2 regions of the Denitratisoma sp. DHT3 genome follow, and region 2 is predicted to be linked to the other one. Evidence: predicted binding sites of a transcription regulator. Region 2 holds the regulator's gene; the other holds the start of a gene.

Region 1 (4,415 bases), 1.3 Mb from region 2:
CACCTCGGTCTTGATCCCGCCGTTGCCGCCGACGTGGATCTCGTAGCCGGAATCGACGCCGATCACGCCGACGTCCTTGATCCCGGCCTCGGCGCAGTTGCGCGGGCAGCCCGAGATCGCCAGCTTCACCTTGTGCGGCGACCACATGCCGAACAGCTCCCTCTCCAGCTTCACGCCCATGTCCATCGAGCGCTGGGTGCCGAAGCGGCAGTGCTCGGAACCGACGCAGGTCTTCACCGTGCGCAGGCTCTTGCCGTAGGCGTGGCCGGAAACCATGCCCGCCGCGCCGAGGTCGGCCCAGATGCCGGGCAGGTCCTCCTTCTTCGCGCCGAGCAGGTCGATGCGCTGGCCGCCGGTGACCTTGATGGTGGGGATCGCATACTTTTCCGCCACGGCGGCGATCGCCCGCAGCTCGTCCGGCGTGGTGAGGCCGCCCCACATCCGCGGCACCACCGAATAGCCGCCGTCCTTCTGGATGTTGGCGTGGGCCCGCTCGTTGATGAAGCGCGACTGCGGGTCGTCGCGGGCCTCGTGGGGCCAGGTGGAAATCAGGTAGTAGTTGAGCGCCGGGCGGCAGGCGGCGCAGCCGTCGGGCGTCTTCCACTCCAGGAAATGCATGGTCTGGGGAATGGTGTAGAGCTTGTGCTCGCGGATCGCGCGGCGCACCTCGCCGTGGGAATGGTCGGTACAGGCGCAGAGCGGCTTGTCCTGGCCGCGCGCCGGCTGATAGGCGCCGCCGACGGTGGAGGCCAGGAGCTGTTCCACCAGGCCGGTGCAGGAGCCGCAGGAGGAGGACGCCTTGGTGTGCTTGCGCACGTCCTCCAGGGTGAACAGCCCTTGCTCCTTGATCGCCTTGACGATGGTGCCCTTGCACACACCGTTGCAGCCGCAAACCTCGGCCTCGTCGGGCAACGCGGCGGCCTTGTTCTGGCCGGCGTGGCCGGCGTCGCCGATATGGCTCTGGCCGAACATCAGTTGCTCGCGGATCGCGGCGATGTTCTTGCGCTCCCGCAGCAACTGGAAATACCAGGCGCCGTCGGCGGTGTCGCCGTACATCACGGCGCCCACCAGCACCTCGTCCTTGACGCAGAGTTTCTTGTAGATGCCGCCGGCGGGGTCCTGCAGGACGATCTCGTCGACGCCCTCGCCACCCTTGAAGTCGCCGGCGGAAAAGACGTCGATGCCCGTCACCTTGAGCTTGGTGGACGTGACCGAGCCCTGGTAGCGGCCGATGCCGTACAGCGCCAGATGGTTGGCGCACACCTTGGCCTGCTCGAACAGCGGCGCCACCAGGCCGTAGGCCGTGCCGCGATGGTTGGCGCACTCGCCCACGGCATAGATGCGGGGGTCGTAGGTCTGCAGCGTGTCGTTGACCACGATGCCGCGGTCGCAGTGGATGCCGGCCTGCGCCGCCAGCTCCGCATTGGGGCGGATGCCCGCCGCCATCACCACCAGGTCGGCGGGAATGCTCTCGCCGTCCTTGAAGCGCACGCCGCAGACCCGGCCGCTCTCGCCCTGGATCAGGGACTCGGTCTGGCGCCCGAGCTTGAAGCACAGGCCCTTTTGCGCCAGCGAGGCCATCAGCATGTCGGCGGCCGCCTTGTCCAGCTGGCGCTCCATGATCCACGGCGACAGATGCACCACGGTCACCTTCATGCCGCGCAGGGCCAGGCCGTTGGCGGCCTCCAGGCCCAAGAGGCCGCCGCCGATCACCACCGCGTGCGCGTGGTAGGCGGCCGCGTCGATCATCGCCTCGGTGTCGGCGATGTCGCGGTAGGCGATCACTCCCGGCAGGTCGTGGCCCGGCACCGGCAGGATGAAGGGCGTCGAGCCGGTGGCCAGCAGCAGGCGGTCGTAGTGCGTCTCGCTGCCGTCGGCGGCGATCACCTTGCGGCCGGTGCGGTCGATCCGCGCCACCTTCCGCCCGGCGTGCAGCGTGATGCCGTGGTCGCGGTACCAGTCCCAGTCGTTGAGCACGATGTCCTGCAAGGTCATCTCGCCGGCCAGCACCGGCGAGAGCAGGATGCGGTTGTAGTTGGGATGGGGCTCGGCGCCGAACACCGTGATGTCGTAGAGATCCGGCGCCAGCTTGAGCAGTTCCTCGAGGGTGCGCACGCCGGCCATGCCGTTGCCCACCAGAACCAGTTTCGACTTTTTCATTGCACGTCCTTTCCGCCACTCGTTGCGGCGCCCGACCGCCCTCGATGCGGTCGAGGGCATCCGGCTTCGCCTTGCCAGATCATTCAGCAAGCGTTGTGCCATTCCTTGCCGATCCGCTCAGGATGCGGATTCATGGCATTCAACGATCTTCTGACGGAATCTTCTTGGACGGGTCGCGCACCACTGCGGCGCAGCCGTGCGCCGGGAATGCACCACTTGGGCCGCCCCTGATCCCGATTGGGATCTTCGGCATCGGCCGTGTCGATCAAGGCGTAGGCGCGAGCGAGCTGCGGGCGGGGTTCGGCCGGTTATCGCCAGCGCCCCGCGACGCCCCATTGCTTGTATCCGGCTACATCGCGTCTTTCGATGCGCGAACCGGGCGCGAGACCTGGATGCCGCCCCTGGCTTCCAGTTGTTTCAACGGGCCGGGAAGCAGCCGGTTCATGAGCCATGCAAGCGGCTCCACCGCGGACGTCAGAACGCTTCCGAGGCTGTTGATGATCGTTCCGTCGGGCAAAACCGCCGTGATGCCGGAGGAATCGTCGGACAGGCCGACGATCTCCTTGATCCCCTTGCCGGTCTTCATATCGATGGCGACGATGGCGGAACGGATGGGAATGGGAATCCGCCATTTCCCCCAGCCCAGCGTGTAGCAGTACACCACGGGCTCCAGCACCATGCCCTTCACGATGACCGGATTGCCGGTGCTCCTCGCAACCGGCCCGCCCAGATACCAGCGCGAAGGCAAGGCGGCCTTGACCAGGTTGCCGATGTCGCTTTCCCAGAGCCGATGCCCGTTGGGATCGATGGCGATGGCGAAGGCATCGACCTCCTGAAGCGCCACGATGGTTCCGTCCTCCCCGACCGCGGCCGCGCCGGCGGCGGCCTTGGTCTGGACCGTCCATGCCCGCTTTCCGTTCGCCGTATCGAAGGCGTAGAACATTCCATCGTCGTCGCTGACATAGGCGAAGCGGCCATCGGGGGACAGCGTCGGGCTGGAACCGCTGCCCGGCCCCATATCGCTGCTGAAGGCGATCTCGACTGTCAGTTTCCCGTCGGATCGGGGCTTCAAATCAAACCCCATCAAAACGCCGCGCCCCGGTGCGACCGAACTGACCGCAACGAAAATGCGCCCGGTACGCATGTCCACGGCCGGCGTATTGGCGGAATTCATTTCTCCGCCAAAGATCAACTGCCACGCCCAATCCCGGAGGCCGGGGTCCATCAGGCCGAAGCCGAGGATAGCGTCGCGCAGGGGATACTTCGTGCTTTTGGGCGGAATCAATCCCGGCAGCCGGACCACATCGGCCCTCGGCTTCCCGGTGGCGCGATCCACGACCACCACCTGACCGAAATTCGTGACGCCCAACACATCCCCGTCCTTGGTGAACACGGCCGTCGTAAAGGCGTTGATCGGGAAGTCGGGACGTTGGAAATGCGCTCCCGCAGGAGCGGCCGGCAGATCGACGACCCACTTCACCTTGCCGTCGGGCTTGAACGACCAGAGTTGATTGCAGTCGGAAATATAGACATCGCCCTCGCGATCGACGATCGGACTGGACAGGATCGCACAGCCGTCGAGATCGTTCATGTTCTCCATGGGCTTGGCCTGCCACAGCAAGGCGCCATCCAGCGTGAAGGCGTGCAGATTGGAATGCCCCCGCCCCTGGCCGGTGGTCGCGTACAGATGGCCGTCGGGCCCCACCGTCGGAACCGTGAGCGTGGCAGCGCCCTGGAGGGCCGTCCAGCTCCGGTACTGCGTCGGCAAGTCGACGGGCTGCGATCTGCGGTTGGCCTCGCTTTGATGCAGCGAGGCCCATCCGCTTGGCGCATAGACCGACGCTCCCCAGGCCACTGGAAGATCGACGACGGACAACACGGCCGCCACGATCGCGCAAGCGCAAAGCTGGAATCCGCTGGACATGAACGCTCCCCCCTCATTCATTAATGGCATCCATTACGCTACTATAATGGCCGCCATTACGTCAATCAGAATCCATGGATACCCGCACCCGCCTGCTGCACGCCGCCGAGCATCTCTTCGCACGGGAGGGCATCGAGCGTACGCAAACCCAGGCCATCATCCAGTTGGCGGAACAGCGCAACAGCTCGGCACTGCACTACCACTTCGGCTCCCGGGAGGGCCTGATCCGGGCCATCTTCGAACGGCATCTCGAAGAGATCGAAAAAATCAGGGCTCAACGGCTGTCCGATCTCAAACGCGGCGGCAAGACCCGTGATCTACGATCGCTGGT
Region 2 (4,415 bases):
GGCTTCCAGCGCCCGCTGCTGGCGGTCGAGGAATTCCTGCATGCAGTCGATGCCGCGCAGTTGCAGGATGGTGGAGCGAACCGCGGTTTCCACCAGGACCGCGAGATTGCGGCCGGCAGCCACGGGCACGGTGACGCGGCGCACCGGCACTCCCAGGATGGTCTCGTTCTGCGCGTCCAGGGGCAGGCGCGCCGCCTGGGGCACGCCGGGCTGGGGCCGCTGCAGGTGGCAGATCAGGCGCAGGCGCATCTTGCGCCGGCAGGCGGTCTCGCCGAAGACGGTGCGGATGTTCAAGAGCCCCAGGCCGCGCACCTCGATGAAGTCCTTCAGCAACTCGGGGCAATGGCCTTCCAGGGCCTCGGGCGAGAGACGGGAGACTTCCACCACGTCGTCGGCCACCAGGCCGTGGCCGCGGGTGATCAACTCCAGCGCCAGTTCGCTCTTGCCCACGCCGGAATCGCCGGTGAGCAGCACCCCCACGCCCAGCACGTCCATGAACACGCCGTGGAGCGAAATGGTCTCGGCGAATTCCCGCGACAGGTAGAGCCGCAGGGCGTCGATCACCATCGCCGCCGGGTGGGGCGTCGAGAACAGCGGTGTGCGGCCCCGCTCGCATTCCTCCAGGACGAAATGAGGGACTTCGCAGCCGTCGGCGACGATCACGCCGGGGCTGTTGGCGGCGATGAAGTCGCGCATCTGCTGACGCATTTTTTCTTCGGGGATGCGCTGCGACCAGGCGACCTCGGGGGCGCCGAAGACCTGGATGCGCTCCGGGTGGATGACGTTGACGTGGCCGACCAGGTCGGCGGGAGAAATGTCGTCCCGGGTCACCCGGATGGGCAGGTTCAGGTCGCCGCAGATGCGGGTCAGGCCCAAGCGTTCGCGCTTGGTCTCGAACAGTTCGGCGATGGTCAGCTTGCGCGCCATTGGGCGATCCGCTCGCGCAGCGTCGCGGCATCCGGAGTGCTGAGCAGCGTCTCGCGGAAGGTCTTGTCCGAGAACATCTGCGCCAGCTCGGACAGCAGTTGCAGGTGCCGCTCCGTGGCGGCTTCCGGCACCATCAGGACGAACATCAGATCGACGGGCTGGCCGTCGGGGGAATCGAAGGGGACCGGCGTGGCCAGGCGGAAGAACGCGCCCAGCGCCTCCTTGATGCCCTTGATGCGGCCGTGGGGGATGGCGACGCCCTGCCCCAGGCCGGTGGAGCCCAGCTTCTCGCGGGCGAAGAGGGCGTCATAGACCGTGGCACGGGCGATCCCATGACGGTTTTCGAACAGCAGTCCGGCCTGTTCGAAAACCCGCTTCTTGCTGCTGGCATCCAGGTCGAGCAGGATGTTGTCGACCGGCAGGATTTTGGCGATTTGGTTCATCAGGATCAAAGGCGGCGATCAGGCGATGCGGCAAAAAGCACGTTACAGGGAAATCCCGCTATTTGAGCGGGGTAAAGGACCGCTTATGGAGTGCTTTTCACCGCTTCGCCTTCGGGTTCAACAACTCATTCGACCGGGTGGTGCTTGTCGCGGGCATGCTCGGTGATCCGCTCCTTGTGGCGCAGCACTTGGCGGTCGAGCTTGTCCACCACGGCGTCGATGGCGGCGTAGAGGTCGTCGTTGGTGGCGTCGGCGTAGATGTCCTTCCCCTTCACGTGCAGCGTGATTTCCGCTTTTTGACGCAGTTTTTCCACGGAAAGGATGACGTGGACGCTGGTCACGTGGTCGAAATGCCGGATCACGCGGTCGAGCTTGCCTGTGGCATAGTCATGAATGGCGGGCGTGACCTCCACGTGATGGCCGGTGATGTTCAAATTCATGGTGTCTCCTTTCAGAGCGTCTTTCTCAGGTTGACCGGCGGAATGCTCAGGGATTCGCGGTACTTGGCGACGGTGCGCCGCGCCACCACGATACCCTGCTCGCCGAGGATTTCCGCGAGCCGGCTGTCGGAGAGCGGTTTCTTGCCGTTCTCGGCGCCGACCAACTGCCTGATCAGCGCCCGGATCGCGGTGCTGGAGGCCGCGCCGCCCGTGTCGGTGGCGACGTGGCTGCCAAAGAAGTATTTGAGTTCGAAAATGCCGCGCGGGCTGGCCAGGTATTTCTGCGTGGTCACGCGCGAGATGGTGGATTCGTGCAGGCTCACGGTGTCGGCGATCTCGCGCAGGGTCAGCGGCCGCATCGCCACTTCGCCATGGTCGAAAAAAGCCCGCTGCCGGTCCACGATGGCTTGGCTGACCCGCAGGATGGTGTCGAAACGCTGCTGCACGTTCTTGATCAGCCACCTGGCTTCCTGCAGGTGGCCGGCCAGGCTGCTGCCCCGGTTCTGGCGCAGGATGTCGGCGTAGAGCCGGTTGATGCGCAGGCGCGGCATCGCCTCGCCGTTGAGGCTGGCGAGCCACTGGCCGCGCAGCTTGCGCACCACCACGTCCGGCACCACGTAGCGGGTGTCGAGCGCCGCATATTGCGCGCCGGGCCGCGGATTCAGGCTCAGGATCAGGTTCTGGGCGTCGCGCAGGGCGTCGTCGGTGCAATTCAGGGCTTTCCTGAGGCGGACGAAATCCCGCGCCGCCAATTGTTCCAGATGGCCGCGGACGATGGCGCAGGCCAGTTCCCGCGTCGCGGTCGCGGGGCGCGCCAGCAGTTGCAACTCCAGACACTCCTGCGGACTGCGGGCGCCGATGCCGACCGGATCGAAATGCTGCAGATGACGCAGGGCGATCCGCAATTCCTCCAGCCGCGACTCCGGGTCGCCGCCGAAATCCTCCGGCAGCAGATCGAGCAGGTCGTCCAGCGGCTGCGCCAGATAGCCGTCCTCGTCCAGCGCTTCGATCAGGAAGGCGACCAGCGCCCGCTCGCGGCTGGAAATCTGGGTCAGCGCCAGTTGCGCCAGCAAATGATCGCGCAGGCTGGTGGCGGATGCCTGGATGTCGCCGGCGTCGTTGTCCTCGTCCGGGTCCTTGCTGCCCGGACCGGACGGCAGTTCCGCGCCCCAGCCCAGCTCTTCGTCCTCGCGCGGCGCTGGCGCCTCGTCCGCCGCGGCCGGCTCCGGGGCGGAAGCCTGGGGCAGGTCGCCGGCCGGGGGCGCGAAAGTGGCGCCATCGTCGCCTGGCTCCTCGCGTTCCAGCAGCGGATTTTCCTGGAGGAACTGCTCGATCTCCTGATTCAGCTCCAACGTCGACAACTGCAGCAGCCGGATCGACTGCTGCAACTGCGGCGTCAACGCCAAGTGCTGGGAGAGCTTGAGCTGGAGCGTCTGTTTCATGACTACATGCGGAAGTTCTCGCCGAGGTACACGCGCCGCACGCTTTCATTATGAACGATTTCCTCGGGGCGGCCAGAGGCCAGCACCTCGCCCTCGTTGATGATCGTCGCCCGGTCGCAGATGCCCAGGGTTTCCCGCACGTTGTGGTCGGTGATGAGGATGCCGATGCCCCGCTCCTTGAGGAAGCCGATGATTTTCTGGATGTCGATCACCGCGATCGGGTCGACGCCGGCGAAGGGCTCGTCGAGCAGGATGAAGTGCGGCTCGGTGGCCAGGGCGCGGGCGATCTCCACCCGGCGCCGCTCGCCGCCGGAGAGGGAAATGGCGGCGCTGTCCTGGATGTGGGAGATGTGCAGTTCCTGCAACAGATTGTCCAGCCGGCCTTCCACCTGCTGCTCGTCCAGGTCCTGCAGTTCCAGCACCGCCCGGATGTTGTCGGCGACGCTGAGACGGCGGAACACCGAATTCTCCTGGGGCAGGTAGGACAGCCCCAGCCGCGCCCGCTTGTGGATGGGCATGTGGGTCAGGGTCTTGTCGCCCAGCTGGATGCTGCCGCCGTCCGAGGCCACCAGGCCGACGATCATGTAGAAGCAAGTGGTCTTGCCGGCGCCGTTCGGGCCCAGCAGGCCCACCACTTCGCCGCCGTTGACGTCGAAGGAGACGTCCTTCACCACGGTGCGGGACTTGTATTTCTTGCGCAGGTTCTGCGCGGCGAGCTTGGTCATGGGGTCCCCACCCTCGAGGTGGCTCCCCGGAGGGTGTTCATTCTGCGAGCTCCTTCAATACTTTGCGAATCACGTCGGTGCCAAAGCCGCGGGACTGGAGGAAACGCGCCTGGCGCGCCCACTCGCGCGCATCCGTCGGCGCCGAGCCGAATTTGCGCGCCCAGAGGGTCCGTACCCGCTCCAGTTCGTCGGGCAGGTCGGCGGCGGCCAGGCGCGCGGCGATGGTCTCCTCGGCCACGCCCTTGCCGCGCAGGGTCTGGCGCAGCTTGGCCGCCCCCAGGCGCGCGCCCTGGCTGCGCAGGTAGCTGTCGGCGAAACGGGCGTCGGAGAGCAGGTTGGCGTTTTGCAGTTCGGTCAGCACGGTGTCCACTTCCTCGGGGCTGCCGTGGGGGGAAAGCTTGCGTGCCAGCTCCGCCCGGCTGTGTTCCCGCCGGGCCA

Evidence for each region. Region 2 encodes sigma-54, which starts transcription at its own class of promoters, with help from an activator protein. Its sites were predicted from a motif close to TGGCACNNTTCCTGCT; they were not measured.
Region 1: a site for sigma-54 is predicted at 2,246-2,261, ahead of nirB (nitrite reductase large subunit NirB). Genes of this name have one in related genera too.

What each region holds. Positions count from the first base shown of each region.
Region 1 is NZ_CP020914.1:274,769-279,183, reverse strand. Features, by position in the region: gene nirB (nitrite reductase large subunit NirB) at 1-2,160, opposite strand, end outside; gene B9N43_RS01300 (PQQ-binding-like beta-propeller repeat protein) at 2,510-4,084, opposite strand; gene B9N43_RS01295 (TetR/AcrR family transcriptional regulator) at 4,159-4,415, shown strand, end outside.
Region 2 is NZ_CP020914.1:2,621,274-2,625,688, reverse strand. Features, by position in the region: gene hprK (HPr(Ser) kinase/phosphatase) at 1-927, opposite strand, end outside; gene ptsN (PTS IIA-like nitrogen regulatory protein PtsN) at 912-1,370, opposite strand; gene hpf (ribosome hibernation-promoting factor, HPF/YfiA family) at 1,496-1,810, opposite strand; gene B9N43_RS12065 (RNA polymerase factor sigma-54) at 1,822-3,252, opposite strand; gene lptB (LPS export ABC transporter ATP-binding protein) at 3,255-3,977, opposite strand; gene recX (recombination regulator RecX) at 4,015-4,415, opposite strand, start outside.